3 regions of the Pseudomonas sp. ChxA genome follow, and region 3 is predicted to be linked to each of the others. Evidence: riboswitches for the same ligand, from Rfam matches in the RefSeq annotation. Region 3 holds a riboswitch; each other region holds the start of a gene.
What was found. Region 3 has a riboswitch for cobalamin ahead of P5706_RS18960 (CbtB domain-containing protein). Riboswitches for the same ligand answer to the same signal wherever they lie in the genome.
Positions count from the first base shown of each region.

Region 1 (10,313 bases), 2.3 Mb from region 3:
CGACGGGCAGGGCCATATAGCTTAAAAAAGCCGCTTAAAAAAATGCTAAACGTGCCGGTAATGGCGTGTATTAAGGTATAGCCTTTAACCCGCTATCGTTATGACAGTACAAAAACTGCCATGACCCTGTGAATGTTTTACCGGCTGCTGTGGTCACAGCCTTGCCAAGCCGAGTTCACGCGGTCTGTTCCAGCCGCTAAATTTGTCGTTCGGGAATCTTCCATGCGTCTGTGTAATGTCTTCTTTGTAGGCTGCTTGTCGTTGGTCAGCCTGGCGAGTCATGCCGAAACCCTCAATGGCCTTTATCAAGTACTTGAACCGGTTGCCAGCCAGTCGCCCCAAGAGCGTGACCAGGCCACCCAGCGCGCCGTGCAAACCCTGGTAATCCGCCTGACCGGCGATGCCAAGGCTGCCGACGGCCCAAGCCTGGCGGCGATCCGCAAAGACCCGCAGCAAATCATCAGCCAATACGGCTACGACGCCGGCCCACCGGAAAGCCTGCAGGTGGACTTCGACCCGGTGAGCACCGATCGCGCCCTGCGTGAAGCTGGCCTGTCGATCTGGGGCAGCAATCGGCCGTCGATCCTTGGCTGGTGGCTCAACGATTCCACTGACGGCAGCAGTCTGGTCGGTGATGGCCAGGCGATAGCCGGTGCGCTGCGCCGTGCCGCACAACACCGCGGCTTGCCGTTGCGTTTGCCGTTGGGTGACCTGGATGAGCAAGTCGTCGCCACGGCGCCGAATCTGGAAAGTGCCGATGCCACGCCCTTGCGCGCCGCCTCTGAGCGTTATGGCGCCGACGCATTGCTGGCCGTGCACGCGCGCCAGGAAGGCAACCAGTGGCAGGCCAAATGGCGCCTGTGGCTGGGCGACAAGAGTGAGCAGGGCACCGCCCAGGGCGCTGACACTGGCGCGGTCGCCGATGCCGTAATGTTGGCGGTCAGCCAAAAACTGGCACCGCGCTTTGCGGTCAAGCCAGGTGTGAGTACCGAACAGTTGCTCGAAGTGCAGGGCATGAATCTGGAGCGCTATGCCGCTTTGGGTCACCTGCTTGAACCCTTTGGTGCTCAGCCGCAGCGGGTGGATGGCAATCGCATTGTGTACCGGGTCAACGGTAGTGCCGATCAGTTGCGTACGCAGTTGAGCCTGGCCAAGTTGCAGGAAGTGCCTGCGGGCGAAGCGCCGGTTCAACCGCCGGTAGCCGATGGTACGCAGCCGCCGGCAGCCCCCGAGCCTCAGGCGCAGTTACGTTTTCGTTGGTAGGTGATCTTCCTTCTATATAGATAGAAGGAAGCAAATGAGAGATGGAGTGGTTTATGGCGGATACGCGTCGTTGGGTGTGGCTTGGTGGGGTTGTCCTGCTGTGCGTTTTTGTGTTCTTGCTGCATTCGATCCTGACGCCGTTCCTGGTGGCGTTGCTGCTCGCCTATCTGTTCGATCCCGTGGTGGATCGCCTGGAGAAAGTCGGCATGTCGCGCACCTGGGGTGTGGTGACGGTGTTTGCACTGTTCACGTTGATCATCACGGTGCTGGTGCTGGTGTTGGTGCCGATGCTGGCCAAGCAGCTGTTCCGTCTTTATGAGCTGGCGCCGCAAATGCTCGACTGGCTGCAGCACACGGCTATGCCGTGGGCCCAGGCCAAGCTGGGGCTGGCGGATGGCTTCTGGAAGTTCGATAAGGTCAAGGCTGCGATCAGTGAGCATATGGGCCAGACCACCGATATTGTCGGTGTGGTGCTTAGCCAGGCCACAGCCTCCAGCCTTGCATTGATCGGCTGGCTGACCAATCTGGTGCTGATCCCGGTGGTGGCGTTCTACCTGCTGCGTGACTGGGACATCATGATGGCCAAGATCCGCAGCCTGCTGCCACGCAACAATGAAGAGCGCATCGTTTCCCTGGCGCACGAGTGCCACGAGGTGCTCGGCGCGTTCGTACGCGGCCAGTTGCTGGTGATGCTGGCGCTGGGGATCATCTATGCCGCCGGCTTGATGGCAATCGGTTTGGAGCTGGGACTGTTGATCGGCTTGATCGCAGGCTTGGCCGCCATCGTGCCGTACATGGGCTTTGTGATCGGTATCGGCGCGGCGCTGGTGGCCGGGCTGTTCCAGTTTGGCGGTGATCTGTACCCGATGCTCGGGATCGTCGCGGTGTTCATGGTTGGCCAGGCCCTGGAAGGCATGGTGCTGACGCCGCTGCTGGTGGGGGACCGGATTGGCCTGCACCCGGTGGCAGTGATCTTTGCGATCCTGGCGGGCGGTGAGCTGTTTGGCTTTACCGGCATTTTGCTGGCGCTGCCGGTGGCGGCGGTGATCATGGTGTTGGTGCGCCACGTGCATGATCTGTATAAAGATTCGGATGCGTATACCGGGGTTGAAGACCCGGATCTGTAACCGTTTCGCAACAAACCCGGCCTAAGCCGGGTTTGTTGTTTCTGGGGCGGGGTGTCAAACAATTTGCGCAAATCGCCCCAAGTTAACGCAAACCTTTGATTTTGCTTGTGGTCTGCTGCATTGTGCGCCCGGCTTCACGGGTATAAACTTTGCAAACTTTACACAGAGGCCACTAACGGTTCGTTTGGAGCCGTTCAGTCAGCATGAAACCGATTCAGCTGCCCTTGGGTGTGCGTCTGCGTGACGACGCCACCTTTATCAATTACTACCCAGGCGCCAATGCCGCTGCACTCGGCTATGTCGAGCGGCTCTGCGAAGCCGACGCCGGGTGGACTGAAAGCCTGATCTATCTGTGGGGCAAACACGGCGTGGGGCGTACCCACCTGTTGCAGGCCGCGTGCCTGCGCTTCGAGCAGATGGGCGAGCCGGCGGTATATCTGCCACTGGCTGAGCTGATGGACCGTGGCATCGGCATCTTCGACCACCTTGAGCAATACGAACTGGTGTGCCTGGATGATCTGCAGGCCATCGCCGGCAAGGCGGATTGGGAAGAGGCGCTGTTTCACTTGTTCAACCGCCTGCGTGACAGCGGCCGGCGCTTGTTGATTGCTGCGTCCACCTCGCCGCGTGAGCTGCCGGTGAAGCTGGCTGACCTCAAGTCACGCCTGACTCTGGCGCTGATCTTCCAGATGCGCCCGCTCTCAGACGAAGACAAGCTGCGTGCCCTGCAATTGCGCGCATCGCGCCGTGGCCTGCACCTTACCGATGAGGTCGGGCACTTTATCCTTACCCGTGGCACCCGCAGCATGAGCGCGTTGTTCGATTTGCTCGAACAGCTCGATCAGGCCTCCTTGCAGGCTCAGCGCAAGCTGACCATTCCGTTCCTCAAGGAAACCCTCGGCTGGTAGCCAAGCCTTGTCCAGTGGGGTTTTCGGCAACTTCCAGGCGCCAGAAAACCTGCGTTTGGGCCGGTTTGGCCACGCAACAGGCATGAATAGGGTGTTAAGGGCTTAGATGTCATAGTCCAAACAAGAAGTCACATAGATCACGATTGAATTTGCAAATCGATGTGATAGAGGGCATAGTCTCGACTTCTTTACACATCAGCCACGGTCGTGCCCATGCTAAATCGCTTCGCACCCCTCGTGCCTCTCGCACTCGTTACCCTGTTGTTTGGTTGCGCCACCCACACTCAAAACGTGGCTGAGCAGCACACACCACAGGTTCAAAATCAGGCAAAGTTCGTTGCAGCGCAGTCTTCTACTGTTTATGAAGAAGCTCTTTATAAAGAAGAGCAGGCTACTGAGAAAGAACTGGCTGCCTTCGCCGGCAACAAGCCTTACCAGCTTCCCGTTCTGGCCGACAGCATTCTCGAACGCGGTATGTCCCTGATCGGTACCCGTTACCGTTTCGGCGGTACCTCTGAAGCCGGTTTCGACTGCAGCGGCTTTATCGGCTACCTGTTCCGTGAAGAAGCCGGCATGAATCTGCCACGCTCGACACGCGAAATGATCAACGTGGATGCACCGTTGGTCGCACGCAACAACCTCAAGCCCGGTGATCTGCTTTTCTTTAGTACGGCAGGCCGTGGTCGTGTAAGCCACGCCGGTATCTACTTGGGCGATAACCAGTTTATCCACTCCAGCAGCCGTCGCAGTGGTGGTGTTCGAGTCGACAACCTGGGCGACAGCTACTGGAGCAAAACCTTCATCGAAGCCAAGCGCGCACTCGCCATGGCCCCGACTACGGTTACCGCTAGTAAGTAAAGTTAAAGTGATACTTGAAGTTTGACGTGTAAGCGCTAGAATCCCTGGACATTGTTGTAATCCGTTCGCGCGAGCTTTGCTTGCGCGTTCTGGTTTTCAGCGTTCGGCAGCGAAAGCCGCATCCAGATCAGGATTGTTCTGCCCATGTCGACCTCAGCCCGCCTCATTCTGCTGGTATGTGCCGCGCTCCTCAGCGCCTGCGCAAGCCGTCCACCGCCGCCTGCGCCTGTCGCGGTCAAGCCCAAGCCGGTGTTCAACTATTCCACCCAAAATTTCTCGCCAGCCGCCGAAGACGTGCTCTTCCGTGCGCTGGGCCTGGTCGGCACGCCTTACCGTTGGGGCGGCAATACGCCGGACTCCGGGTTTGATTGCAGTGGCCTGATCGGCTTTGTGTACCGTGACGCCGCCGGCATCAGCCTGCCGCGCACCACCCGTGAACTGATCGTGATGCGCGCTCAGGATGTGAGCGAAAACAACCTGCAAACCGGCGACTTGATCTTCTTCGCCACCGGCGGCGGCTCGCGAGTCAGCCACGCAGGTATCTACGTGGGTGAAGGGCGCTTCGTACACGCCCCGCAAACCGGCGGTACGGTGAAGTTGGACACCTTGTCCAAGGCCTATTGGCAGAATGCCTACCTGAGCGCCAAGCGCGTGCTGCCGGCGAGCCTGGCGCGTAATCCTTAAGTCACTCAGGCCCAAGTGTGGGAGCTTGCTTGCCTGCATTGGTGTACATATCCGTTGCTGCGCTAACGGCCACTTAGGGTTCCGCCCTTACGGCGGGTCACTTTTGCAAGGACCGGAATGCCGGCCCAGTCAAAAGTAACCAAAAGGTCCTCGCCCCAACACTCGGTGCCTCGCTATGGCTCGGCATGCCCGCAATCCGCCAGTGATTTGGGGGGGGGCGCCGCGATGGGCCCGCTGCGATGGCATCAACTCGGTGTGTCTGAGACACCGAGGTGTCTGCATCGCAGGCAAGCCAGCTCCCACAGAAAAGCAGTTCTTCAGTGTATTCAGATAGGCTTTTGCTTTGCACTTGATCTGGCTTTTGCTTCAACCACTCAGGTCGGCTTTCAGGCCGCCGTGCTTTAGATCTTGATCTTGATCTGAGACGCCCCGTTAACCACGATGGCCGAACGCAGGCTTGAATCCGTGGGTAACCCGGCAGGACGCCGGGTTAGCCGCGCTGGGCCAAGGATGGCCCATCGCGGCGGCCCACGGTGAGGGCACACCGAGCCTAAGCGAGGTGCCGAGTGGTGGGGCACAGACCTTTTGGTTACTTTTGGGGCGTTTGCCAAAAGTGACCCGCCGTAAGGGCGGAACCCTAAGCAGCCGTTACCGCAGCAACGGATATACACCCCTACTGCCAGGATAAAACACCCCAACACCCCAGACGCCAATATCTGTGTAGATGCCTATGCTGCGATGGTATCGCCTCGGTTTAACTGAAAGGCCGACGCGATCCCATCGCAGGCAAGCCAGCTCCCACACAAACCCCACATTTAGTCTGAGGCAGGCTCAGGTTCGGCTACTTAGCCGCCGACACCCGCCACACCTTATTCCCCACATCATCGGCCACCAGCAAATCCCCTTGCTGATCAATCACCACGCCCACCGGCCGGCCCATGGCTTTCTCGTCTTTATTGAGGAACCCGGTCAGCACGTCCACCGGCTGCCCCTTGGGTTGCCCACCCTCGAACGGCACGAAGATCACCTTGTAGCCACTGTGCGGTTTGCGGTTCCACGAACCATGCTGGCCAATAAATGCGCCGTTGCTGAACTGCGCCGGGAGTTTGCTGCCCTCGGCAAACGTCAGCCCCAGGGAAGCGGTATGCGGCCCAACGGCATAGTCCGGGGCGATGGCCTTGGCGACCAGGTCGAGGTTTTGCGGTGAGACCCGCACGTCCACATGCTGGCCGTAATAACTGAAAGGCCAGCCGTAGAACGCGCCATCCTTGACCGAGGTGATGTAGTCCGGCACCAGGTCGCTGCCGATCTCATCGCGCTCGTTGACCGCCGTCCACAGCTTGCCGCTCTGCGGTTCCCAGGCCATGCCATTGGGGTTGCGCAGGCCGGAAGCGAAAATCCGGTGCTGGCCCGTGGCGCGGTCGACCTCCCAGATCGCCGCGCGGCCTTCCTCCGCCGCCAGGCCGTTCTCACCGACGTTGCTGTTGGAGCCGACACTCACATACAGCTTGCTGCCGTCCTTGCTGGCCACCACGTTTTTGGTCCAGTGGTGGTTGATGCTGCCGCCCGGCAGGTCGACCACCTTGGTGCCGACCTCCTTGATCGCGGTTTCACCCGGTTGATAAGGGAAGCGCAGCAGCTTGTCCGAGTCGGCGACGTACAGGTCGTTACCCACCAGCGTCATGCCAAACGGCGAATTGAGGTTCTCTAGAAACACCGTGCGCGTCTCGGCCACACCATCATGGTCGGCATCGCGCAGCAGTGTGATGCGGTTCGGGCTTGGCACGCCCGCGCCGGCGCGGCCCATGACTTTCTCCATCACCCAGCCACGAATGCCGGTGGCGTCATCCGGCTTGGGTGGCGAATTGGTTTCGGCGACCAGCACATCACCATTGGGCAACACGTAGAGCCAGCGCGGGTGATCCAGGCCTTCGGCAAACGCCGCCACTTGAGTGCCGGCGGCGGCTGTCGGCTTGGCGCCTTCCGGCCAGCCGATCGCCGGGGCGATGTTGACGGTGGGGATCAGGGTTTTGTTCGGCTCCGGCAGTTTGGGCGATGGCCCGGTGCCGTCCGAGACCTGCAAGGTAGAGCTTTCACCGCAGGCGGCGAGGGTGCCAGCGAGCATGATCAGTAAGGCGAGTCTGGTTTTGTGCATGGTTTTCTCCTTGATACCTGTAAAGGTAGAGAAGCACGGCAGTCGGATGGTTCAAGTGCAAGGCCAGCTTTAATTGACGCTCCACCCCCAACCCACTAACCTTCGCCGCTTGTTCCAGGTGCTCTGTGGCCCATGTGCCGACAGAGTGAAACAGGGAAGCCGGTGAGTGAGCGCGCTTGTACACAGCGCAGCCGCAATTCCGGCGCTGCCCCCGCAACGGTAAATGAGTGAAAACGGTGCATTTTGCCACTGTATCCGCGTGATATGGGAAGGCGCACCGTTGGCCTGCTCGCGCTATAAGCCGAGCGCCACTTATGAGCCCGGAGACCGGCCTGGATCATCCAACAGCATCACGGTGGGCGATGCTTGGCTGTCTGTTTGTGTTTTTCCTGCCCGCCGTTTTTTGTCCAGCCCCAACGGAGAGCTGCCATGACTGATTCCCCCGACCGCGACGAACGCCACCTGGCGCGCATGCTGCGCAAAAAAGCCGTGATCGACGAGCGTATCGCCAATTCCCCCAACGAATGCGGTTTGCTGCTGGTGCTGACCGGTAACGGCAAAGGCAAAAGCAGCTCGGCGTTCGGCATGCTTGCCCGCGCCATGGGCCACGGCATGCAGTGCGGCGTGGTGCAGTTCATCAAGGGGCGCAACAGCACCGGCGAGGAACTGTTCTTCCGGCGCTTCCCCGAGCAGGTGCGCTTCCATGTGATGGGCGAAGGCTTCACCTGGGAAACCCAGGACCGTCAGCGCGATATCGCTGCCGCCGAAGCCGCCTGGGCGGTTTCCCGCGAATTGCTGCAAGACCCGTCAATCGGCCTGGTGGTGCTGGACGAATTGAACATCGCCCTCAAGCACGGCTACCTCGATCTGGACCAAGTACTCAGCGACCTGCAAGCCCGCCCGCCGATGCAGCACGTGGTGGTCACCGGCCGTGGCGCCAAGCCTGAACTGATCGAAATGGGCGACACCGTCACCGAAATGGGCATGCTCAAACACGCGTTCCAGGCCGGTATCAAGGCACAGAAGGGCGTCGAACTTTGAATCAGCCCCGTCATTGCCCAGCCGTATTGATCGCCGCTCCGGCGTCCGGCCAGGGCAAAACCACCGTTACCGCCGCGCTCGCTCGCTTGCACCGCAACCTGGGGCGCAAGGTGCGCGTGTTCAAATGCGGGCCGGACTTTCTCGACCCGATGATCCACGAGCGTGCCAGCGGTGCGCCGGTGTATCAGTTGGACATGTGGATGGTCGGCGAGCAGGAAAGTCGCCGCTTGCTGTGGGAAGCAGCCGGCGAGGCTGACCTTATTCTCATCGAAGGCGTAATGGGGCTGTTTGACGGCACACCGTCAAGCGCCGACCTGGCGCGGCACTTTGGTGTGCCGGTGCTCGGGGTGATTGACGGCACCGCGATGGCTCAGACCTTCGGTGCCTTGGCATTGGGCCTGGCGCGTTATCAGCCGGACTTGCCGTTCGCCGGCGTGCTGGCTAATCGCGTCGGCACCTTGCGTCACGCGCAACTGCTCGAAGGCAGCCTCACTGAAGGCCTGCGCTGGTATGGCGCATTGTCCCGCGAAACCGGGATTGAATTACCGAGTCGTCACCTGGGCCTGGTGCAAGCCAGTGAACTCAATGACCTCGATGCCCGCCTGGATGCCGCAGCCCAGGCGCTGGGCAGCAGCTGCGAAGTGGCGTTGCCGCCACCGGTGACGTTCGCCGCGCCGCAGCTGATTGAAGCTGAGCCGCTGTTGGCTGGTGTACGGATTGCCGTGGCCCGTGATGAAGCCTTCGCGTTCACCTACGGTGCCAGCCTGGACCTGCTGCGGGCAATGGGCGCTGAGTTGGAGTTTTTTTCGCCGATCCACGATCACCAATTGCCCGACGCCGACAGCCTGTACCTGCCCGGCGGCTATCCCGAATTGCATCACCGGGCGCTGTCCGAAAACACCTCGATGCTTGCGGCTATCCGCGCCCATCATGCGGCCGGCAAACCGCTGCTGGCGGAATGTGGCGGCATGCTCTACCTGCTGGATTCGCTCACCGATGTGGAGGGCACCCGTGCCGAACTGGTCGGCCTGCTGCAAGGCGATGCGGTGATGCAAAAGAAACTCGCGGCCCTTGCCCTGCAAAGTGTCGAGTTGCCGGAAGGCGTGCTGCGTGGCCATACCTATCATCACTCCTTGACCAGCACCGAATGGCAGCCGATTGCCCGTGGCCTGAGCCCCAATGGCGGACGCGGGGCGGAGGCGGTGTATCGGCAGGGGCGGATGACGGCTTCTTATGTGCACTTTTATTTTCCGTCGAATCCAACGGCGGTGGCCGCACTCTTTGCGCCTGTCATGAGCAACGCCTTCGCGAGCAAGCCCGCTCCCACAGGAGAATGCATTCCAGATGTGGGAGCGGGCTTGCCCGCGATAGGGCCATGACCAACAACGCCTATCCCCAAGCCGACCGCCAAGCCGTCTACCGCGCCATCGCCGAACGCCGCGACATGCGCCACTTCACCGGCGGCACAGTCGCGCCCCAATTGCTGCACCGCTTGCTCCAGGCCGCTCACCAGGCGCCCAGCGTGGGCCTGATGCAGCCCTGGCGGTTTATCCGCATCAGTGACCGACAACTGCGTGGGAACATCCAGCAGTTGGTGGAGGAAGAACGCGTGCGCACCGCCGAAGCCTTGGGCGAGCGCTCCGATGAGTTCATGAAGCTTAAGGTCGAAGGTATCCACGACTGCGCCGAAGTCTTGGTGGCTGCATTGATGGACGACCGCGAGCGCCACATCTTTGGCCGGCGCACCTTGCCGGAGATGGACATGGCGTCGTTGTCTTGCGCGATCCAGAATCTCTGGTTGGCCGCCCGTGTCGAGGGCCTTGGCATGGGCTGGGTCTCGCTGTTCGAGCCACAAGCGCTGGCCGACCTGCTGGGCCTGCCGCCCGGCGCCAAACCCCTGGCCGTGCTGTGCCTGGGCCCGGTCGCCGAGTTCTACCCGGCACCGATGTTGCAACTCGAAGGCTGGGCCGAACCACGGCCGCTGAGTGACATGTTGTATGAGAATGTGTGGGGAGTGAGTCAATGAGTGTGGCCTTGCTGTGTGTCGCTGCGGTGGCGCTGGATGCGCTGCTGGGCGAACCCAGGCGCTGGCATCCGCTGGTGGCGTTCGGCAATTTCGCCGGGCGTATCGAGCAACGTTTCAACACCGGTGGCCGTGGCTGGCGCAGCCACGGCGTGACCGCATGGTTTATCGCCGTGGTGCCGCTGACGCTGCTGGCCAGTGCGTTGTCATGGGCGCCCTATATCGGCTGGGTCCTGGAAATCCTGGCGCTGTAC
Region 1 covers NZ_JARPMK010000001.1:2,000,355-2,010,667, forward strand. The annotation lists gene P5706_RS08910 (DUF2066 domain-containing protein) at 223-1,263, shown strand; gene P5706_RS08915 (AI-2E family transporter) at 1,317-2,390, shown strand; gene hda (DnaA regulatory inactivator Hda) at 2,594-3,298, shown strand; gene P5706_RS08925 (C40 family peptidase) at 3,512-4,156, shown strand; gene P5706_RS08930 (C40 family peptidase) at 4,301-4,840, shown strand; gene P5706_RS08935 (PQQ-dependent sugar dehydrogenase) at 5,682-6,995, opposite strand; cobalamin riboswitch at 7,095-7,345, shown strand; gene cobO (cob(I)yrinic acid a,c-diamide adenosyltransferase) at 7,425-8,036, shown strand; gene P5706_RS08945 (cobyrinic acid a,c-diamide synthase CobB) at 8,033-9,415, shown strand; gene bluB (5,6-dimethylbenzimidazole synthase) at 9,412-10,062, shown strand; gene cbiB (adenosylcobinamide-phosphate synthase CbiB) at 10,059-10,313, shown strand, end outside.
Region 1: it holds a riboswitch for cobalamin, as region 3 does, so the genes downstream of both, cobO (cob(I)yrinic acid a,c-diamide adenosyltransferase) here and P5706_RS18960 (CbtB domain-containing protein) in region 3, are expected to answer to the same signal.

Region 2 (10,313 bases), 1.3 Mb from region 3:
CCGTTGATCTCCACCTGGCTGATCAAAGTGACGGGCGACATCACTTCACCGTGGTACTTCTACGTGGCCACCGGTGTGGTATCGCTGATTGCCCTGGTGGTGTTGCGCAAAGAAGATTTTGTTGCCAGCGCTAGCCCGGTGGTTGTGCCGCCTGCGGCGGCAGCAGCGCTGGCCTGATTGCTCAGGGACGTTGGGGTTTATAGTCACTGCTGGGAAAAAATACGGCAGGGAGCCGATCATTCATGAATATCCGCAAAAAGCATCTTCAGGGCCAGGCGTCACCGCCAAACTGTCTTTCACATTCGGGGCACCGCCTGCGGGTGGCGCTCAAGGCGTGCGAAATTCCTCCGACGGCCTTTGCCGAGTGGTTGCGCATCAGTCCGCAACGTTTGAACAATTGGTTTTTGCGTGGTTTGCCGGGTGCACATCTGGAGGGGCTGGCGCGTGCGTTGAGTTTGAGCAAGGAGTGGCTCGAGACGGGGGAAGGGGAGCCGTAGCCCGGCGGCCAAGTAGCCGACCTGAGTGGTTGGATCAAACGCGAAAGGCGGATCTGGATACACTGAAGATCTGATTTTCTGTGGGACCTGGCTTGCCGAATCGTCGCACCGCTGCGAGCCAGCTCCCACAGGTTTGCTCAAAATCTCAAGAGCCAAACCGCGCCCGAGGCTGACTCAGCTTACGCTCGGCCACAGCACCAAACACCAACCCCAAGGTCGTCCACAGCACCAGCTGAATCCCCAACGACGCCACGCGAAACTTCCACAGCAGCACCGCCGAAAACTGCTCCGGCACTTCGTTGATCACCGGAAACAGGCTACCCGCCACCGACACAATCACGATATACAGCGCCACCCCGAGGATCGCCCCAGCCCACACACCACGGCTGGCAATCAGCTTGCGGGCCGCGTTGACGGCAATCACCGCCGCCACCACCGACACCAGCAGCATCAGGAAAAACAGCTTGGTACGCTGCGCTATCGTCTCAGGATCGCCCACCGACGGCGGATTGGCCGGGTATTTAAGCCCAGGCACCACAATCAGCGTCACAAACGCCGCCAACGCCAACAGCGCCGCCAAGCCACGCGGGCCGACCTTGCCGATACGGCCCAGGGAATAGGCGAACACCAGGGCGAAGATACCGCCCAGTGACACGCTGTACACCACCACACCAGTGAACAGGCCGAAGGTGCTTTGCACTTCACGGCTCACCAGTTCTTCTTCCGGCGCATCGCCGTGCATCTGTGCCATCTGGTCTTCGAAGGCGATGGCCTTGTCGATCTGCGGCTCACCAAAGGTCTTGGCGAAGCCAAACGCCAACACGCCGGCGAGCAAGCCCACCAGCATCCCGCGTACGAGTAAATGCCCTGTCATGTTGTGGCTCTCTTATGAATTAATGGCAGGGAAAACCCAGCAGGTGACGACCGTCGTGTACAAACTCGTGCACGTACATGCCTTTGAACACGGCGGTGGCGCCTTGCTCGGCGCCGACAAAGTAGATCGCCAGCATCAGCAGCAGGCCGCCAAAGATCGCCCAGGGCAAAATCTCGCCCAGTGGGATCGTTGGCACATAGACATCAGGATGGGTTGCAGCAGTAGTAGCCATGAAAACCTCCAGGGATGACGCGTCCCGAAATGGATAGCGATAGGGCTGAAACAGGGTCTGGCTTACGGCTAAAAGGCCGAATACAGTGGCGCGACCGCGCCGGGATTGAACCGGCTTCCTGTTTCATGTTTGTTGTAACATATTGAAACAACTTCGCGAGTCTACGCTGACTGCGCAACGAAACAGAGTGAATTGTGATGCAGGCCACCCGCTTGACCTTGATTTGCCACGCTGTCACGCCGCTGCAAAAGCGCGGGCGTTTTCCCGATGACGAGTCTGTCGCGATGGAGTGGCAAGGTGCGGCGTTATCCCTGGCGGGGCGTTTCAAGAAAACCCTGCGGTTAGTCAGCGCGCCCGAGGCCAGAACCCGTCAGACCGCAGGCCTGTTCGGTGCCGACGCGCAGATCGAAAGTGCTTTGCGTGACGCTGATTTCGGCGCCTGGAAAGGCCAGGCTATCGATCAATTGGCCCCCGACGCCTTGGCGGCCTGGATGACCGACAGCACCGCCGCACCCCATGGCGGTGAATCGGTAGAGCAGCTATGCACGCGGGTCGGGCACTGGCTCAAATCCCTGGAAAGCCACCCCGGCCATGTCGTGGCCGTCACCCACCCGTTCGTGATCCGCGCCGCCATGCTGTACGTCCTGCAGTTTCCCATCTCGATGTTCTACTTGATCGACGTCGAGCCGCTGTCCGCCACCGAGCTGCGTTTCAACACGGTGTGGCGCCTGCGCCTGGAAACTCACGCCTAGGGCCATGAACATGGCAAAATCCACGCCCCGCAATGAGAGCACCCCATGAAACGCATCCTGATCATCGGCATTGGCGCCGGCAACCCTGACTACATCACGATGCAGGCCGTAAAGGCGCTGAACCGCACCGACGTGTTTTTTCTGATGGACAAGGGCCAGAGCAAAGACAAGCTGATCGACCTGCGCCGCGAGATCTGCGAAACCTACATCACCGAGCCCGGTTACCGCTTCGTCGAGGCCGATTGCCCCGAGCGCGTGCGCGGTGATATCGACTACACCACCGCCGTGCAGGACCTGAACCGCGACAAGCAACTGACCTTCGAGCGCATGATCAACGAGCAAATGGCCGACGGTGAAGTGGGCGCTTTCCTGGCGTGGGGCGACCCGGCGCTGTACGACAGCACCATCCGCATCTTGCAGGCGATTCTGGCCAGCGGCCGTTGTGCGTTTGAGTTCGAAGTCATTCCTGGCATCACCAGCGTGCAGGCTTTGGCGGCCCAGCATAAGGTGGCGCTCAACCGCATCGGCCGTTCCATCGAGATCACCACGGGGCGCCGGTTGGCGGCGGGGCAGGCGAGTGATGCCGACACCTTGGTGGTGATGCTGGATGCCGAGGACTCCTACCGCACTGTGGCCGACCAGGATATGGATATTTACTGGGGCGCCTACCTGGGCACGCCGGATGAAATTCTTATCAGCGGCAAAGTCAGCGAAGTGGCCGACGAAATCCAACGGGTGCGCAAGGCGGCGCGCCTGGAAAATGGCTGGATCATGGACACGTATTTGTTGCGCAAACCTTGAGGTTGATGCCCATGTTCAAACTGTTCGCCCTGGCGCTGGCGTTAGTCGCTGGTGCCGCCCACGCTGATAATGCCTTGCACACCGATTTGCCGTTGGCCTACCTGGAGCAGACGCAAAGTGATGCGCGCAACCAGCCGTTAGTGATCTTTCTGCATGGGTTTGGCAGTAACGAGGAAGACTTGTTTGGCATCAAGGACGCGTTGCCGTCCACCTGGACCTATCTGTCGGCCCGCGCGCCGATGCCGGTGGACCCCAGTGGGTATCGCTGGTTTGCGCGCAAACCCGGAGAGGGTGATTACGACGGCGAGACCGCGGATTTGCAGCGTAGCGCCCAGCTGATTGAAGACTTTGTCAGCAAGGCCACGGCCAAGTACCACACACGCAGTGATCGGGTGTTTTTGGTGGGGTTCAGCCAGGGCGCGATCATGGCGTATGAAGTGGGCTTGCGAAAGCCTGCCATGGTGCGCGGGATTGCGGCGTTGAGTGGCAGCGTGTTGCCGGTGCTCAAGGCTGAGCTCAAGCCTGATGAGCCATTGAATCGCCTGGCGATTTTTATCGGCCATGGCACGTTGGACCAGGCGCTGCCGTATGCGTCGGCCACCCGCGCCAATGAGGTGTTGCTGGGGCTGGGCTTGAAACCCGAGTTTCATGGGTATATGGGCATGCCGCATACCGTGAGCGAGGCTGAAATACAGGACCTCAAAGCCTGGTTGGAAAACAGCCTGAAGTAAAAGCGCGGTTAAACAATGTGGGAGCTGGCTTGCCTGCGATAGCGGTTTATCAGCCACCCAATAGGTCGACTGGTAAATGGCTATCGCAGGCAAGCCAGCTCCCACAGTTGAGGTGTGTTGTTTGTTAAACCAGGTTACTTGCCGCCGGTAATCTGCTTCACCAACTCAGCATGTCCCTTCACATCATCCGCCCGCGAAATCGCCTGGATCACCAGCAGATGGTTGCCCGAACCGCCGAGGAACGTGGAGTTCAGGGTCTTGCCACCGCCTTGGGTGGCCGTGCTGTCCACCTGGCGCAGACCGAGGCCTTTGAAGGTCAGCTTCTTCTCGTTTTGCTTCTTGAAGTCGGGCAGGGCCGCGCTCTGGTCCTTGACGAAGTCGGCCACGGCGCCATCAAGGAACTGCGGGTCATTGTCCTTGATGCTTGCCCCGTCGTTACGCACGGTTTCGGCGACGATCACCACACTTTTCGTGGTCGAGTTGGCGTACAGGGTGCCTTGAGTGTCGGCGGTGCCATCCTCGACCTTACCGGTCGGCAGCGTGTCGGCGACGTAAGCCTTGGGCAGGTTGAAGGTGAACTTGCCGCCCAAGGTCGAGATGGTCTGCGTGGCTGGGGGCTTGCTGGCGGCGAACACGCTACCGGCGGTAAGCGCAAGGGCCAGCAGGACGGCGGTCTTGGTGAAAGTGGCCATGAAGCGCTCCAAGGATGAACGAAATTGCGGCGTATTCTGTCAGAAATTTCGCAATATCGTTCATCCGTAAGCTCACACCTTGTCTGACTCCTCCTCGATTCGGTCCATCTCAAACAGCCGCGCCAGTTCCGTGCGGGCTTCCTGGGCCGATTGCAATACTTTGGCCGCGTCGTCATACACCGCGTGTTGAGCGGCGAGTAACTGGTGGTCGTGGTTTTTGAAGCGATCAATGCGCGCATCGGCCTGGGCCTGGCTCAAGCCGAGGCCGACGAGGGTGCGACGGCTCATTTCCAGGCTGGAGTAGAAGGTCTCGCGCACCGGCGAGGCGTCCAGGTCGACCAGGCGGTGAACGTGCTGGCGGTTACGTGCGCGGGCGATGATTTTCATGTGCGGGTAGAGGCTGCGCACGAGGGCGGCGGTCTTGATGTTGATTTCCGGGTCGTCCATGGCGATCACGAAAAACTCGGCCTGGTCGACCTTGGCCGCATGCAGGATTTCCGGGCGCTGCGGGTCGCCGTAGAACACCGGCATGCCGCCGAAGCTGCGGGTCAGCTCGATGGTTTCCACCGAGGTGTCGAGGGCAATGAACGAGATGTTTTGCGCGCGCAGGATCCGCGCGACGATCTGGCCCATACGGCCCATGCCGGCGATCACCACACGCGGCGCATCGCTTTCGATGGTGCGGTATTCCTCCGGCACCTCCACGGTCTTGGCCTTGTGTTTGAACAGCTTGGGGCACACCAACAACAGCAGCGGCGTCACCGCCATGGACAGGGTGATGGTCAGCACCAGCACGTCGTAAAGGTGCGGCTCGAACAGGCCCTGGTCGCGGCCGATCTTGAACACCACGAAAGCGAACTCACCGCCTGCGGCCAGCACAATACCGAGGCGCAAGGCGCTTTCGCGGTTGAGGTCACCCACCAGCCGGCCCACGGCGTACAGCAGCGGCAGTTTCAGGCCGATCAGCAGCAAGGTCAGCCCGATCACCATCAGCGGCGTGCTGAGCAGCAGGCTGAGGTTGGCGCCCATGCCCACGCTGATAAAAAACAGGCCCAGCAGCAGGCCCTTGAACGGCTCGATCTGGGATTCCAGTTCGTGGCGGTACTCCGAGTCGGCCAGCAGCAGCCCGGCGAGGAACGCACCGAGGGCCATGGACACACCGACCAGTTCCATCAACCAGGCGGTGCCGATCACCACCAGCAGCGCGGTGGCGGTAGACACTTCGCGCAGGCCGGTCTTGGCAACGATGCGAAACACCGGGCGCAGCAGGTAACGCCCGCCGATGATCACCACGGCGATGCTGCCCAGAATCTGCAGCACGTGTTGCACGCCCTGGGCTTCGGTGGTCGGGTGATCGCTGCCGGCCAGCAGCGGCACCATGGCGATCAGCGGGATCGCCGCGATGTCCTGGAACAGCAGGATGGCAAACGCCAGGCGCCCGTGGGGCTGGTTGAGTTCCTTGCGTTCGGCCAGGCTTTGCAGGCCAAACGCCGTGGAGGACAGCGCCAGGCCCAGGCCCAGCACGATCGCGCTGTTCCAGGGTTGGTCAAACAGCCACAACGCCACCACGCCCATCACCACGCCGGTGAGCACCACCTGAGCCAGGCCAACCCCGAACACCGCTTTGCGCATCACCCATAAACGTTTGGGCGACAGCTCCAGGCCGATGATAAACAGCAGCAACACCACACCCAGTTCAGAGAACTGCGCGACGCTCTGCGGGTTGCCCACCAGGCCCAGCACCGACGGGCCGATGATCACACCGGCAAACAGATAGCCCAGCACGGCGCCCAGTTGCAGGCGCTTGGCCAAAGGCACGGTTAACACAGCGGCGAGCAGGAACACCACGGCTGCTTGTAACAGGTTGCCTTCATGGGGCATTGAGATCTCCCAGATCTTTAAAGCGAATCTACAGGGCGCTATTAGAGCGTTTTTTACATTTGGAAACTTGTATTTATGTCGCGACAGTCAATGGATGCTGGCTGTAATCCCCTTCTTACGCGGCGCTTACGAAAGTATTAATACCATTTAATTCAATGACTTTTCTGTAGGTCTACTACCGTTTCGACAAATTGGATCAGTTGTCACCACGGTCAGGTATCTCGAATTCGATGCGTGTGGGTCAATCAGGTTGAGCTTCTACGCATTCATGGATGACAGGCTTGGACCACAAGGAGTTGAGCGTGGATAGAAGACTTGCTACTGCCGTTGTACCTCGTATTTCTGCGCTGTCACTTGCTATCCGCCTCGGCGTCGCGGGGATGTTGATTGGCTTGTCGAGCCAACAGGTGATGGCAGCTTGTACGCCCGCCAGCCCGGTATCGGGTGATTCCGTGACCTGTACGGGCACGGCGTCAATCCTGCAGAGCAATCTCTTTTCCAGCGCGGTGGATAACCTGACGGTTGGCGTGTCCGTTGGCTCAACCATCAATGCGTTGTTGGGTGGCACCGCGATGAACCTTGCGGGTAACAACATCACGTTGAACAACGCGGGCACCATCGATCCTTCGATACTGGGGTTGGTTACGCTGCTGAGCAACGGTACGGTGATAGGCACCGGCGCGTCGGGTACGGTAAGTGTCACCAACCTTGCTACCGGGGTCATGAAAGGCACTTCGGGCCTTCTCGGTGTCGGCCTGAGCACCCTTAACGGCATGGCGCTGAATATCAATAACGGCGCCACGGGCACCACCACCATCACCAACAACGGTGCCATCGGTTCCTCTGCATTGCTGGGCCTGAGCCTGTTATCGTCTGACGCGCCGGTGGTAGCCGTGCACGGCGGCTCTCAGGTGAACATGGTCAACACCGGCACAATCACCGGGCGTATGGCGTTCGAGGCCTCGACGGGCGGCAACACCTTCCTCAACAGCGGCAGCATCATTGGCGGATTGTCGATGGGCGCCGCCAGCACTAACACCTTCACGGCGGTCACCGGCTCCAGTGTTTCTACTGGCGGGGGGCTTGGGCTTGCCTTGGGCGGCCTGCTTGGGGTCAATTTGGGGTTCGCGCCGACCGGGCAAATTGATGGCGGGCTCGGTGGCACTAACACCTTGATCCTGCAAAACCCCGGCGCCACCGGTAGCAGCGGCACCGGCACGGCGTCCAGCGCCACCTATGTCAACTTCAACAACCTGACCATCAATGGTGGCACCTGGACGCTCCAGGGGCCGTTGGTCAGCGGCAGTACAACGCTCAATGGCGGCATTTCGCAGTTCGATAACAGTGCGACGTTCGGTACTGGGGCAATCACCGCCAATGGCGGGATTATCGAGGCAACGGCCAATAACCTGACGCTGGCTAACCTGCTCACGCTGGGCACCGGCGGGTTGACCGTTCAGGGCGCCAATACCGGGCTGACCCTGGGCGGCGTGCTCTCGGGCTCCGGCGGCTTGACCAAAACGGGCACCGGTCAACTGATCCTCAATACCGCCAACACTTACACTGGCCCCACCACGCTGTCCGGCGGTTCAGTTCAGTTGGGCAATGACCTGGCGCTGGGCAGCGGCGCTGTTAACGTCACGGCGGCAACAACCTTGCAGGCGCCCGGTACTGTCAACCTTGCCAACGCGCTCACCCTTACCGGCAACCTGATCACCGATGTGGCCGGTGCGCTGAACCTGAACGGCACCATTACCGGCAACGGCGGGCTTACCCAGAGTGGCGCGGGCAGCCTGACGCTCAATGGCGTCAACACCGGCTTCAGCGGCGCCACCAGCCTGGGCGCCGGCACGCTGGTGCTGGGCAATAACAATGCCCTGGGCAGCGGCAACCTGAATGTGACGGGCACTGCCAACCTGAACACCAGCGGCGCCTCGCTACTGAACAACAACGTGGTCTTGACCGGCGATCTCAACTTGCTCAACGCCAACCCACTGACCCTGAACGGCGTGATGTCCGGCGTTGGCGGCCTGACCAAAACCGGCGCGGGTCTGCTGACCCTGGCCGGTAACAACACCCGCAGCGGTGTAACGTCGCTGAATGCCGGCGGCTTGCTGCTTAGTTCCAACACCGCCCTGGGCACGGGCGCGCTGAATACGGCTGCGGGCACCTCGCTGGACGCCACGACGGCGGTCACGCTCGCTAACGCGGTCAACCTGACCGGCGCCCTGACCTTGGGCGGTAGCCAGGCACTCGGCCTGGGCGGGGTGATTTCCGGCACGGGCAGTTTGAATAAAAACGGCACCGCCGGTTTGACGCTCAGCGGTGCCAACACCTTTACCGGTGACACCAACCTCAATGCCGGCACCCTCACACTGGGCAATAACACGGCCCTGGGGGTTGGCGGCAGCTTGAACACCGCCGACAACACCACCCTGGATTCCAGCGCAGCCTTGATCGTCAACCATGCGCTGAACCTGACCGGCAACCTGAATATTACCGGTAGCAATAACCTCGGTCTCACTGGCGTCGTCGGCGGCACCGGCGGCCTCACCAAGAACGGCGCCGCGACGCTGAACCTCAACGGCGCGAACACCTTCCAGGGCGGTACCACGCTCAGTGCCGGCACCTTGAGCGTTGGCAACAGCGGCGCGCTGGGGACTGGTGCATTGACCGTGACCGGCGCTGCAGCGCTGGACAACGGCGGCGGGGTCAACCTGGCCAATGCCATCGACCTGGGCGCCAACCTCGCGCTGGTCGGCACTAACGCGCTGACATTAAACGGCGTGATCGGCGGCACTTCAGCACTGATCAAAAACGGCGTGGCCAATGTGGTGCTCGGTGCCGCCAACACCTATCAAGGCGGCACGGTGTTGAACGCCGGCGGCCTCACGCTGGGCAACGCCGCAGCACTGGGTACTGGCGCACTGACCGTGGCGGGCACGGGCAGCCTGGACAGTAATGCAGCGCTGAGCCTCAACAACGCAATTACCCTGAACGCCAACCTGACCGCAGGCGGCGCGAATGCGCTGACCCTCGGCGGGGTTATCAGCGGCGCAGCCGGCTTGATTAAAAACGGCGCGGCCGACCTGGTTCTCAATGGCGCGAATACTTACACCGGCCCTACTGCGCTGAATACAGGAACACTGGTGGTCGGCTCCGACACTGCCCTCGGCACCGGCGCGTTGAACGCGGCGGCAGGCACCACGTTGCAAAGCGGTGCAGCGGTGAGCCTGGGCAATAACATCAATCTGGGCGGCAACCTGACCCTCAACGGTGCCAACTCACTGACCCTGGGCGGTACGGTGGCCGGCGTCGGCGGCCTGATCAAGAACGGCGCGGGCGACCTGGTGCTCAACCACGCGAACACCTACCTGGGCAGCACGGCATTGAATACCGGCAAGCTGGTGGTGGGGGCGAGCGGCGCGCTGGGCGCCGGGGCCTTGAATGCGGCAGGCGGGACTTCGCTGGATGCCAATGCGGCTGCCACGTTGAACAACGCAGTCAACCTGGCCGGCAACCTGGGCATTGGTGGCACCGCCGACCTGACGCTGGCCGGTACGCTCAATGGCGCTGGCAGCCTGACTAAAAACGGCGCCGCCAACCTGTTACTCAACGGCCCCAACAATTTCCTCGGGGGCACCACGCTCAATGCTGGCACCCTCACGGCTGGCTCCAACTCAGCCCTGGGTCTGGGTAACTTGACCGTTGGCGGCGCGTCGACGCTGGACAGTAGCGGGGCATTCAACCTGGGCAACAACGTTGTGCTCAACGCCGGGTTGACGGCAGGCGGTACCAATAACCTGACCCTGGCCGGTGTGCTCAGTGGGGCTGGGCCGCTGACCAAAAATGG
Region 2 covers NZ_JARPMK010000001.1:3,019,386-3,029,698, forward strand. The annotation lists gene P5706_RS13550 (MFS transporter) at 1-177, shown strand, start outside; gene P5706_RS13555 (hypothetical protein) at 243-497, shown strand; gene P5706_RS13560 (CbtA family protein) at 643-1,371, opposite strand; gene P5706_RS13565 (CbtB domain-containing protein) at 1,391-1,603, opposite strand; cobalamin riboswitch at 1,636-1,765, opposite strand; gene P5706_RS13570 (histidine phosphatase family protein) at 1,801-2,355, shown strand; gene cobF (precorrin-6A synthase (deacetylating)) at 2,401-3,156, shown strand; gene P5706_RS13580 (alpha/beta hydrolase) at 3,168-3,887, shown strand; gene P5706_RS13585 (DcrB/PsbP domain-containing protein) at 4,022-4,579, opposite strand; gene P5706_RS13590 (monovalent cation:proton antiporter-2 (CPA2) family protein) at 4,652-6,460, opposite strand; gene P5706_RS13595 (autotransporter-associated beta strand repeat-containing protein) at 6,763-10,313, shown strand, end outside.
Region 2: it holds a riboswitch for cobalamin, as region 3 does, so the genes downstream of both, P5706_RS13565 (CbtB domain-containing protein) here and P5706_RS18960 (CbtB domain-containing protein) in region 3, are expected to answer to the same signal.

Region 3 (10,313 bases):
GGGCAAGGTCGGTGCATCGATATCCGCCAGCATCTCGCGAAAGAACGCCTCATGCGCCTGTTCGCTGACGCCATGGCGCACCTGGGCGATATAGCTGCGAAACGCCACCGGCTCGGCCGCCAGGGCTTGCTCACCGGCCAGATACAGTTGGATCTCATGGCGCACCACATCCAGCGCGGTGTGGTCGAGGATGGTGTGGTGGAACAACAGCATCGCCACCACGCGCTGGTTGGCCGGGTCATTGGCGAACACCAGGCGCAGCAACGGTGCCTGGCCCAGGTCCATGCGGTAGCTGCGGGCGTCATAGCGGGCGAGCAACTGCGCCAGGCGGTCGCCGTCGGCAAAATGGGCTTCTTCGCAGGCCAGGGTCGCCTTGCGCCACACCACTTGCAACGGTTCGTCCAGACGCTCCCAGGCCATGGAAGTGCGCAGGATATCGTGGCGGTCGATCACCCATTGCAGCGCCTGGGCAAACGCATCGAGGCGCGCGCGGCTGTCGAATACAAACTGCGCGTGCAACACGTAGGGGTCACCCTGCTGCGCCGACAGGTGGTGGTACAGCATGCCTTCCTGCAGCGGCGCCAGCGGGTAGATATCCTGCACATTCGCCGCGCCACCGGGGATGGCGGCGACAATGCGGTCGATGGCCGGCTGGTCGAGCGTGACCAGGGCCAGCATGTCCGGGGTAATGCGGTAGGCCGGGCTGAGCCAGTCACCGCCGTGTTCAGCCACAAAGGCAAGCAGTCGGGGTTTGTGCGCGATCAGTTGATCCCACAGCACATCGTCCAGGGCATCGTCATCGCCGAGGATAATCAGGTCGCCTTCTTCCAGTTGCAGACGGATCGCACGGGTGGAAATCGCTGCCAATAATTCACTGAACTGCATGGGGGTAACCTGCCTGGTAAGTCACGGTTGAGGAGAACGTCCGTATTCAGCTGCCGTTTGAATCGGGTGTGCTGGGCGCCGGAAAAAATCGCGGGCGCAGCCGGGGGCCTGGAGTGGCTTCCGGCAGGCTTGGAAAATTAAGGGATTTGGCAGGCAGGGGGTGACATGGGAAGCGGGGACAAGCGGGAATCAGATAACGTTCAGTTTTATTAAGCCTACAGACTATCGATCGGCCGATAGTCCAGTTGCAGCTCAAGCGCCAGCTGCTTCGCGCGGCCCAGCCGGATCGGGCCGCGCTCGATATCTACCAGTAATCCTGGGCAATCGAGCACAGGCAACCCAGCGATAGCCTTGAGCCGCCCATCGGTGATCACCAGCAGCCGTTGCTGCTCGGCCGGGTAACGCTGGCGGCGCGCGTGCAGCCAGTGGCCGGCTTCGGACAACGCCGCCAGCAACGGTGTGCCGCCCCCGGCGCCGAGCTGCGCCAACCAGCCGGTCAAGCTTTTGGCGGCCTTGAGCCCCTGCACTTGCCACTTGGGCGATTGGCCGCTGGCGGTCAATAACGCCATGCGCGCGCGTTGCCGATAGGCGTCGTCAAACAGCTGGGCGAGCAGGCCTTTGGCGTCGCTCAGTGCGCCATGGCGGCGGGTGGACGCCGAGGCATCGACAATCACCAGCCACAGCTCATGGGCCGCGCGGCTGCGCAGGTGATAAAGCAGATCCTCACGGCACTGCGGGCGGCCACCGAGCAAGGTGCCCGGCCAATTGATCGCGCCACGCTGGGCGCTGCGTGCCTTGCCGTGCCTGCCGTGCTCCAGTCGCCCTGCCTTGGGCCGGGCATCCGCCCCCGCGTCAGGTCGAGGGCGAATGCCTAGGGCTTTTTTGGCCAGGCGGGCACTTCCCGGCGGGCGCCCGTGGGCAATGCGGGCGCGGGCATATCGCCCCACTGGCCCTGGCCGGGTGACGGGTCAGACGGTTTTGCAGCCTGGCCTTGATCGGGCGGGCTTGTCGACGGCGACTGCGGTTGGCGGCGATGACGCAAAGCGAACTCGGCCACCGCTTCGATATCTTCTTCGGCGATCGCAGCCGCGCCGCGCCAGGCGGCATGGGCACGTGCGCCGCGCAACCAGACCAGGTCGGCGCGCAAGCCATCGACGCCGGCGGCAAAGCACCGCTCGGTGATCTGCGCCAGGGCCTGATCGTCCAGTTCAATGTTGTCGAGCCGCTGGCGCGCCTGGGTGCAACGCTCACGCAGCCCCGCCTGTGGTTCAGCCCATTGGCTGCAGAACGCAGTCGGGTTGCTGTCGAAATCCAGGCGGCGCCGGATGATTTGCCCGCGCTCGCTGGGCACGGTTTGCCCGCTGAGCGCCACATTGAAGCCGAAGCGGTCGAGCAACTGGGGGCGCAACTCACCCTCCTCCGGGTTCATGGTGCCGATCAGCACAAAACGCGCCGAATGGCGATGGGAGATACCATCGCGCTCGATCAGGTTGGTGCCGCTGGCAGCCACATCCAGCAGCAGATCGACCAGGTGATCGGGCAGTAAGTTGACCTCATCGACGTACAACACGCCGCCATCGGCCTTGGCCAATACGCCCGGGGAGAATTGTGCGCGGCCTTCGCCCAGCGCGGCGTCCAGGTCCAGGGTGCCGACCAGGCGCTCTTCGGTGGCGCCCAATGGCAGGGTGACGAACTGGCCACTGGCGAGCAGGTCCGCCAGGCCACGCGCCAGGGTCGACTTGGCCATGCCGCGCGGGCCTTCGATCAGCACGCCGCCGATTTTCGGGTCGATGGCGGTCAGGCACAGCGCCAGTTTCAGGTCGTCGGCACCGACCACGGCGGACAGCGGGAAATGGGGGATATCGGTCATACCTGCTCTCTTTAAATTCTGCTATTTCTTGTGGCGAGCGGGCTTGCCCCGCGTTGGGCTGCGAAGCAGCCCTAAATCCAAACGCCGCGTTCTTTCAGGAAAACCAGGTTGACCTTATTGGGGCCGCTACGCGGCCCAACGCGGGGCAAGCCCGCTCGCCACAGTGTGGGAACGAGCGGTCAGCTGTCTTCTTCTATGTCCAGCAACAGGTTTTCCAACGCCTCGCGGTACGCGCCCGGCTCCTGCCACATGCCGCGTTGCTGGGCTTCGAGCATGCGTTCGGTCATGTCGCGCAGTGCCGCCGGGTTGTGCTGCTGCACAAAGGCGCGGGTGTCGGCGTCGAGCAGGTAAGCGTCGGCAAGCAAGGCGTATTGGTGATCGTCGATCAGCGCAGTGGTTGCGTCGAATGCGAACAGGTTGTCCACCGTGGCCGCCATCTCGAATGCACCTTTATAACCGTGGCGTTTCACCCCGTCGATCCACTTGGGGTTGGCGGCACGGGAGCGGATCACCCGGTTGAGCTCCTCCTTCAAGGTGCGGATCTTCGGCAGGTCCGGCTGGCTGTGGTCGCCATGGTAGCTGGCGGCCTTGTCGCCACTCAGGGTTTCCACGGCGGCGAGCATGCCGCCCTGGAATTGGTAGTAATCGTTGGAATCGAGCAGGTCATGTTCGCGGTTGTCCTGGTTGTGCAAAACCGCCTGTACCTGGCTCAAGCGCTGGGCAAATTGGTCACGGGCGGCGGTGCCTTCATCGGCGCCCCCATAGGCATAGCCACCCCAGTTCAGGTAGACCTCGGCAAGGTCTTCGCGGCTTTGCCACAAGCGGCCGTCAATCGCGCCCTGCACACCCGCGCCATAGGCGCCGGGTTTGGCGCCAAAGATGCGCCAGCCGGCCTGCTTTGCGGCGGCCGCTTCATCCAGGCCCGACGTGAGCAGCGCTTCACGCTCACTGCGCACCTTGGCGGCCAGCGGGTTCATGTCGTCCGGTTCATCCAGCGCCGCCACCGCCTGCACCGCCGCGTCGAACAGGCGGATCAGGTTGGCGAAGGCATCGCGGAAGAACCCGGACACGCGCAGCGTCACATCCACCCGTGGGCGATCCAACAGGCTGATCGGCAGGATTTCAAAGTCATCCACACGCTGGCTGCCGGTGGCCCATACCGGGCGCACGCCCATCAGCGCCATGGCCTGGGCGATATCGTCGCCGCCGGTGCGCATGGTGGCGGTGCCCCAAACAGAAAGACCGAGCTGGCGCAGGTGGTCGCCATGGTCTTGCAAGTGCCGCTCAAGGATCAGGTTGGCGGATTGGAAGCCGATGCGCCAGGCCGTGGTGGTGGGCAGGTTGCGCACGTCCACGCTGAAGAAATTACGCCCGGTGGGCAGCACGTCAAGGCGCCCGCGACTTGGCGCGCCGCTGGGGCCGGCAGGTACGAAACGACCACTCAGGGCATCCAGCAAGCCACGCATTTCGGCGGGGCCGCAGGCGTCGAGGCGCGGCGCGACAACAATGCGCAGGCTCTCGATCACCGACTTCACGTCCTCCCAACCGGGTTCTTCTAGCTGTTCGAGCGGGCCTTCGAGCGCTTGCTCGATCAGTCGCGCCGCATACAGCTCCAGGCGTTCACGGGTGTCGCCGGCGGTGCGCCACAACTGCGCGTCGATCTTCTGCAACACCTCGGGGCGGCGCCCGGTCCAGGGTTCGGCCAGGGCACAGTCCAGTGGGTCGAAACCCAGCTCGAAGGCTTTGGCCAACACCCGCAGCAGGCTCGATTGCGGGCCACGCCCATCGCCACGGGGAATGCGCAGCAAGGCCAGCAAGGTGTCGATGCGCAGGCGGCCTTCGGGCGACTCGCCAAAAATATGCAGGCCGTCGCGGATTTGCGACTCTTTCAAGTCGCACAGGTAGGTGTCCAGGCGCGGCAGCCAGACCGCCGCGTCGGCGTCGTTATCCAGCTCAAGCTCCTGGTCGATCCGGGTTTCGCGCACCAGCTTGAGAATGTCTTTTTGCAGTTCGAGGGCGCGCCGTGGGTCAAGCAACTGCGCTTCGTAATATTCGTCTGCCAACAGCTCCAGGTTACGCAGCGGGCCATAGGTTTCGGCGCGGGTCAGCGGCGGCATCAGGTGGTCGATGATCACCGCCTGGGTGCGGCGCTTGGCCTGGGCGCCCTCGCCTGGGTCATTGACGATAAACGGGTAGATATTCGGCAACGGCCCGAGCAACGCATCCGGCCAGCAATGTTGCGACAGCCCGACACCCTTGCCCGGCAGCCACTCAAGGTTGCCGTGCTTGCCCACATGGATCACGCCATGGGCGCCGTAGGTGTGCCGCAACCAGAAGTAGAACGCCAGGTAGCCGTGGGGCGGCACCAGGTCTGGGTCGTGGTACACCGCGCTGTGGTCCACCTGGTAACCGCGTGCTGGCTGAATGCCGACGAAGGTCAGGCCCAGGCGCAGACCGGCGATCATCATGCGCCCGTCGCGGCACATTGGGTCGTTGTGCGGCGCGCCCCAACGTTCCAATACGGCTTGGCGATTGGCGGCGGGCAAGCGCTGGAACATCGCCTCGTAATCGTCCAGGCCCAGGCTTTGATGGCACGGGCGCAGGTCGAGGCTGTCGAGGTCGTTGGTGACGCCGCCAAGCAGCTCATGGATCAAGGCCGTGCCGCTGGCAGGCAACTCACTGGGCACCGGGTAACCTTCGGCGTGTAGCGCACGCAAGATATTCAGCGCCGCTGCCGGGGTGTCCAGGCCTACGCCATTGCCGATGCGGCCGTCGCGGGTCGGGTAATTGGCCAGGATCAGCGCGATGCGTTTATCGGCATTCGGCACGCGCGCCAGTTCAACCCAGCGCCGCGCCAGCTCAGCGACAAAATCCATGCGCTCGGGCGCTGCGCGGTAGCACACCACGTCGGATTGGCTGCGCTCGCTGCGCCAGGCTAAATCTTTAAAGCTGATGGGCCGGCTGATAATGCGCCCGTCCAGCTCCGGCAGGGCGATGTGCATGGCCAGGTCACGCGGGCCAAGGCCTTGTTCGCTGGCCTCCCAGCCGGGCTGGTTGTCTTGCGCGCAGATCGCCTGGATCACCGCGATATTGCGGCGAAACGGCCGCAGGTGCGGGGCTTCCGGGCTGGACTGGGCAAAGCCGGTGGTGTTCAAAATCACCGCCGCCTGCACTTCATCGAGCAAGTCCTCGACCACCGTCAGGCAGCCGGGCTCTTTCAAACTGGCCACCGCCATCGGCAGCGGGTTAAGACCCGCCGCCTGCAAGCGTTGGCAGAACACGTCGATAAAACCGGTATTGGCCGCCTGCAGGTGCGAGCGGTAGAACAACACCGCCGCCACCGGCCAGTCGGCGTGCCAATCGGCCTGCCAGTCGTTCAGCCGTGGGTGGGGTTTATGTGGGTGATAAATGGCCGTGCGCGCCAGGGTTTGCGGCTCGTCCCAGGCGTAGTCGCGGCCCAGGTGGCTGCTGGCCAGGCAACGGTAGAAATCCAGCGCATTGCCCAAACCGCCCTGGCGCAGGAAGTGCCAGAGGCGGTCGCGCTCAGCCATGCCAACGGTGCTTAAGCCGCTGAGTTCCGGGTCGGGGCGATCATCGCCCGGCACCAGAATCAACTGCACGCCGCGCTCGGCCAACTCCACCAGGCGCTCAATGCCGTAGCGCCAGTAGCCGATGCCGCCGTGCAGCGAAATCAGGATGACCTTGGCGTGGCGCAGCACCTCGTCGACGTAAAGGTCGACCGAGGCATGGTTCTGCACCTGCATGGGGTTGGCCAGGCGAAAGCTGGGGTAGTCGTCGGGCAACTGCTGGCCAGCCTCGGCCAACAGTGCAAGGCTGGAATCACCGCTGCACAGGATCACCAGCTCGGCAGGAGTTTGGCCAAGGTCGGCAATATTGTCGTCCGAAACGAAACCGCCCGGCTGAGTCCTGAGCAGGTGCATGGGCTAAACGCTGAGTGCTGCGCGCAATTGCGCTTCGAGGCCCGCCGCGTCCAGTTCCTGGCCGATCAGCACCAGGCGTGTGATGCGCGCTTCGTCGGCGCCCCAGGCGCGGTCAAAATGCTTGTCGAAGCGCGTGCCCACACCCTGGATCAGCAGACGCATCGGCTTGTTCGGGATCGCCGCGAATCCTTTGACGCGCAGGATGCCGTGCTGCACCACCAACTGGGTCAGGGCGTCGAGCAGCAGTGCTTCGTCGGCCTGCGGCAAGTCGATGGAGATGGAGTCGAACGCATCGTGGTCGTGATCGTCTTCACCGTCGTGGTGATGATCGTGATGGCTGTGGCGGCCGTCGATGTGTTCTTCGGAACCGGCGCCCAGGCCGATCAGCACGTCCAACGGCAAACGACCGCTGCTTGCTTCGATGATCTTCACCGCCGGCGGCAGCTCCTCGGCGACTTCCAGGCGCACGCGGGCCAGGTCTTCGGGGCTGATCAGGTCGGATTTGTTGAGGATCACCAGGTCGGCGCTGGCCAGTTGGTCGGCAAACAGCTCGTGCAGCGGCGATTCGTGGTCCAGGTTCGGGTCGAGTTTGCGCTGGGCATCAACCTGGTCCGGGAAGGCGGCGAAGGTGCCGGCGGCCACGGCCGGGCTGTCGACCACGGTGATTACCGCGTCAACCGTGCAGGCGCTGCGGATTTCCGGCCACTGGAAGGCTTGCACCAAGGGTTTTGGCAGGGCCAGGCCCGAGGTTTCGATAAGGATATGGTCAAGGTCGCCGCGACGTGCCACGAGTTCACGCATGACCGGGAAGAATTCTTCCTGCACGGTGCAGCACAGGCAGCCGTTGGCCAATTCGTAAACGCGGCCGTTGGCTTCTTCTTCGGTGCAACCGATGGAGCACTGCTTGAGGATCTCACCGTCAATGCCCAGTTCGCCGAACTCGTTGACGATCACGGCGATGCGACGGCCTCGGGCGTTGTCGAGCATATGGCGCAGCAAGGTGGTTTTACCCGAACCGAGGAAGCCGGTAACGATGGTGACGGGGAGTTTGGCCAGTGTTTTCATCGGATGCCCTTGGGGGCGGGCAGACGGGACGATAGACCCTGCGACGGCGCGCAGCAGCGGATTTCGTCACCGGATCACCCCGCCCGGTTAAGTAGAAAATCGGTTACGAGGCAGGTCTCCTGGCTTGGGGTTTGCAGGTCTTGCGACCCGCGCTGGCTGCGCCTTCCCGCCGTTATGGCAGTGGCGTGGCAGGCAGATAAACCCTTTACAGTTGCGGGGGCAGCCGCGGCTTGTACCGCGTTCCCTTCTTAGCTTCGGCGTGGGCCGAAGAACCTCGAAGGTGCAAGGCTACAGGGGCTCGCGGCATTTGACTACCGTCGCCCGCCCATGCTCTCCTACACATCTTGTTTCGGGTGCCCTTCACAGGGTGAAACGGGAAACCGGTGAGTCATCGCGTAATGACGAGTCCGGTGCTGCCCCCGCAACGGTAAGCGAGCGAAGCGTCACAACCACTGTGCCTGTAGGGCATGGGAAGGCGATGCTTGATACGGCCCACCTCTTTCCCCAAGAGCGCCCCTCGCAAGCCCGGAGACCGGCCCGAAAAAATCAGATAACAAACCCGCGGTGGGCGGGCGCTGTTCGGAACCCTGCGTGCCTGGCTCGCGGGGTTTTCATGCGCTCGTGTCACCCTGAAACCCTGAAGGGACGCGCCATGTCGATCATCAGCAGCACCTCGCACACCGCCAGCAGCACCGCCACCTTGAGCCAACGCCTGAGCGCCGCCATCGGCGCGTCGATCCTTGGCGCGTGCCTGGTGTACTTCGCCGGCTTCTCGCATATCGAGGCGGTGCACAACGCCGCCCACGATACCCGCCACAGCGCTGCGTTCCCGTGCCACTGAGGCCTGCCGACATGATCAAGCGTATTGCCCAAACCGCAGGTTTCACTGGCCTGCTGGCTGCCCTGTTGCTGACCCTGCTGCAAAGTTTCTGGGTCGCTCCGCTGATTCTGCAGGCGGAAACCTTTGAAAATGCCCCGGTCGCCGAAGTGGCGCACGAACACGCCGCTGGCGCCGCAGCCCACACCCACGATGCCGAAGCCTGGGAGCCGGAAAATGGCTGGCAGCGTGTGCTGTCGACCACCGGTGGCAACCTGGTGGTAGCGGTCGGTTTCGCGCTGATGCTGGCCGGCCTCTACACCTTGCGCACGCCGACCCGCACGGCTCAAGGGTTGTTGTGGGGCTTGGCCGGTTACGCAACCTTTGTACTGGCACCCACCCTGGGCCTGCCGCCGGAGTTGCCGGGCACGGCTGCCGCCGACCTGGCGCAACGGCAGATCTGGTGGATCGGTACCGCGGCCTCCACCGCCGCCGGTATCGCGCTGCTGGTGTTTGGTCGTAGCTGGCTGCTCAAGGTGTTGGGCGTGGCGATCCTGGCCGTGCCCCACGTGATCGGCGCGCCGCAACCGCAAGTGCATTCGATGCTGGCACCCGAAGCCCTGGAAGCGCAGTTCAAGATCGCCTCGCAACTGACCAACGTCGCCTTCTGGCTGGCCTTGGGCTGGATCAGCGCGTGGCTGTTTCGCCGCAACCGCGACGGTCAATACTCGGCATGACACTGGTGGTCGGCCTGGGCTGCCAGCGGGGCTGTGATGTTCACGCCCTGCTCGGCCTGTTTGACGCAGCCCTCGCCGACGCCGGCATTGAACGCCAACGCATCACGGCGCTGGCAAGTATTGATCGCAAACAGGCTGAACCCGGCCTGCTGGCCCTGGCCCGACTGCTGGAACTGCCTTTGCAGTGTTTCAGTGCAGAACAATTGGCCGGTTTTGCACAGCGCTTGAGCCACAAGTCAGCCGTCGCTTTTGCGCATACCGGTTGCTATGGCATCGCCGAAAGCGCCGCCCTGGCCCTGGCTGAACAGTTGTCCCAGCGCCCTGCCCGCCTGTTGATCACGCGCAAAAAAACCGCCCAGGCCACCTTTGCATTGGCGTGCGCCGACTAAAATCCCGATAATTGCCCTCCTCGATCATGAGCAACTTTCATGCTCGCCCGTTTTTCAACAGGAACTCCCATGACCGTCTACTTTATCGGCGCAGGCCCCGGCGACCCGGAATTGATCACCGTCAAGGGCCAGCGGCTGATCCGCAGCTGCCCGGTGATCATCTATGCCGGCTCCCTGGTGCCGGCGGCGGTATTGCAAGGTCATCAGGCTGAACAGGTGGTCAACAGCGCCGAATTGCACCTGGAACAGATCATTGAGCTGATCAAGGCAGCCCACGCCAACGGCCAGGATGTGGCCCGCGTACACTCCGGCGACCCGAGCCTGTATGGCGCGATTGGCGAGCAAATCCGTTATTTGCGTGAGCTGGGCATACCGTTCCAGATCATCCCCGGTGTGACGGCGGTGTCGGCTTGCGCAGCGTTGCTGGAGACGGAGCTGACACTGCCCGACATCGCCCAAAGTGTGATCCTGACCCGTTATGCCGATAAAACCAGCATGCCGGTGGGTGAGGCATTTGACAGTTTGGCGCAACATGGCACGACGATGGCGATTCACCTGGGGGTCAACCATCTGGAGAAGATCGTCGCCGAACTGCTGCCGCACTACGGC
Region 3 covers NZ_JARPMK010000001.1:4,279,106-4,289,418, forward strand. The annotation lists gene P5706_RS18935 (non-ribosomal peptide synthetase) at 1-885, opposite strand, end outside; gene P5706_RS18940 (vWA domain-containing protein) at 1,101-1,703, opposite strand; gene P5706_RS18945 (magnesium chelatase ATPase subunit I) at 1,757-2,755, opposite strand; gene cobN (cobaltochelatase subunit CobN) at 2,935-6,696, opposite strand; gene cobW (cobalamin biosynthesis protein CobW) at 6,700-7,761, opposite strand; cobalamin riboswitch at 7,854-8,053, opposite strand; cobalamin riboswitch at 8,096-8,316, shown strand; gene P5706_RS18960 (CbtB domain-containing protein) at 8,414-8,602, shown strand; gene P5706_RS18965 (CbtA family protein) at 8,614-9,315, shown strand; gene P5706_RS18970 (cobalamin biosynthesis protein) at 9,312-9,704, shown strand; gene cobM (precorrin-4 C(11)-methyltransferase) at 9,774-10,313, shown strand, end outside.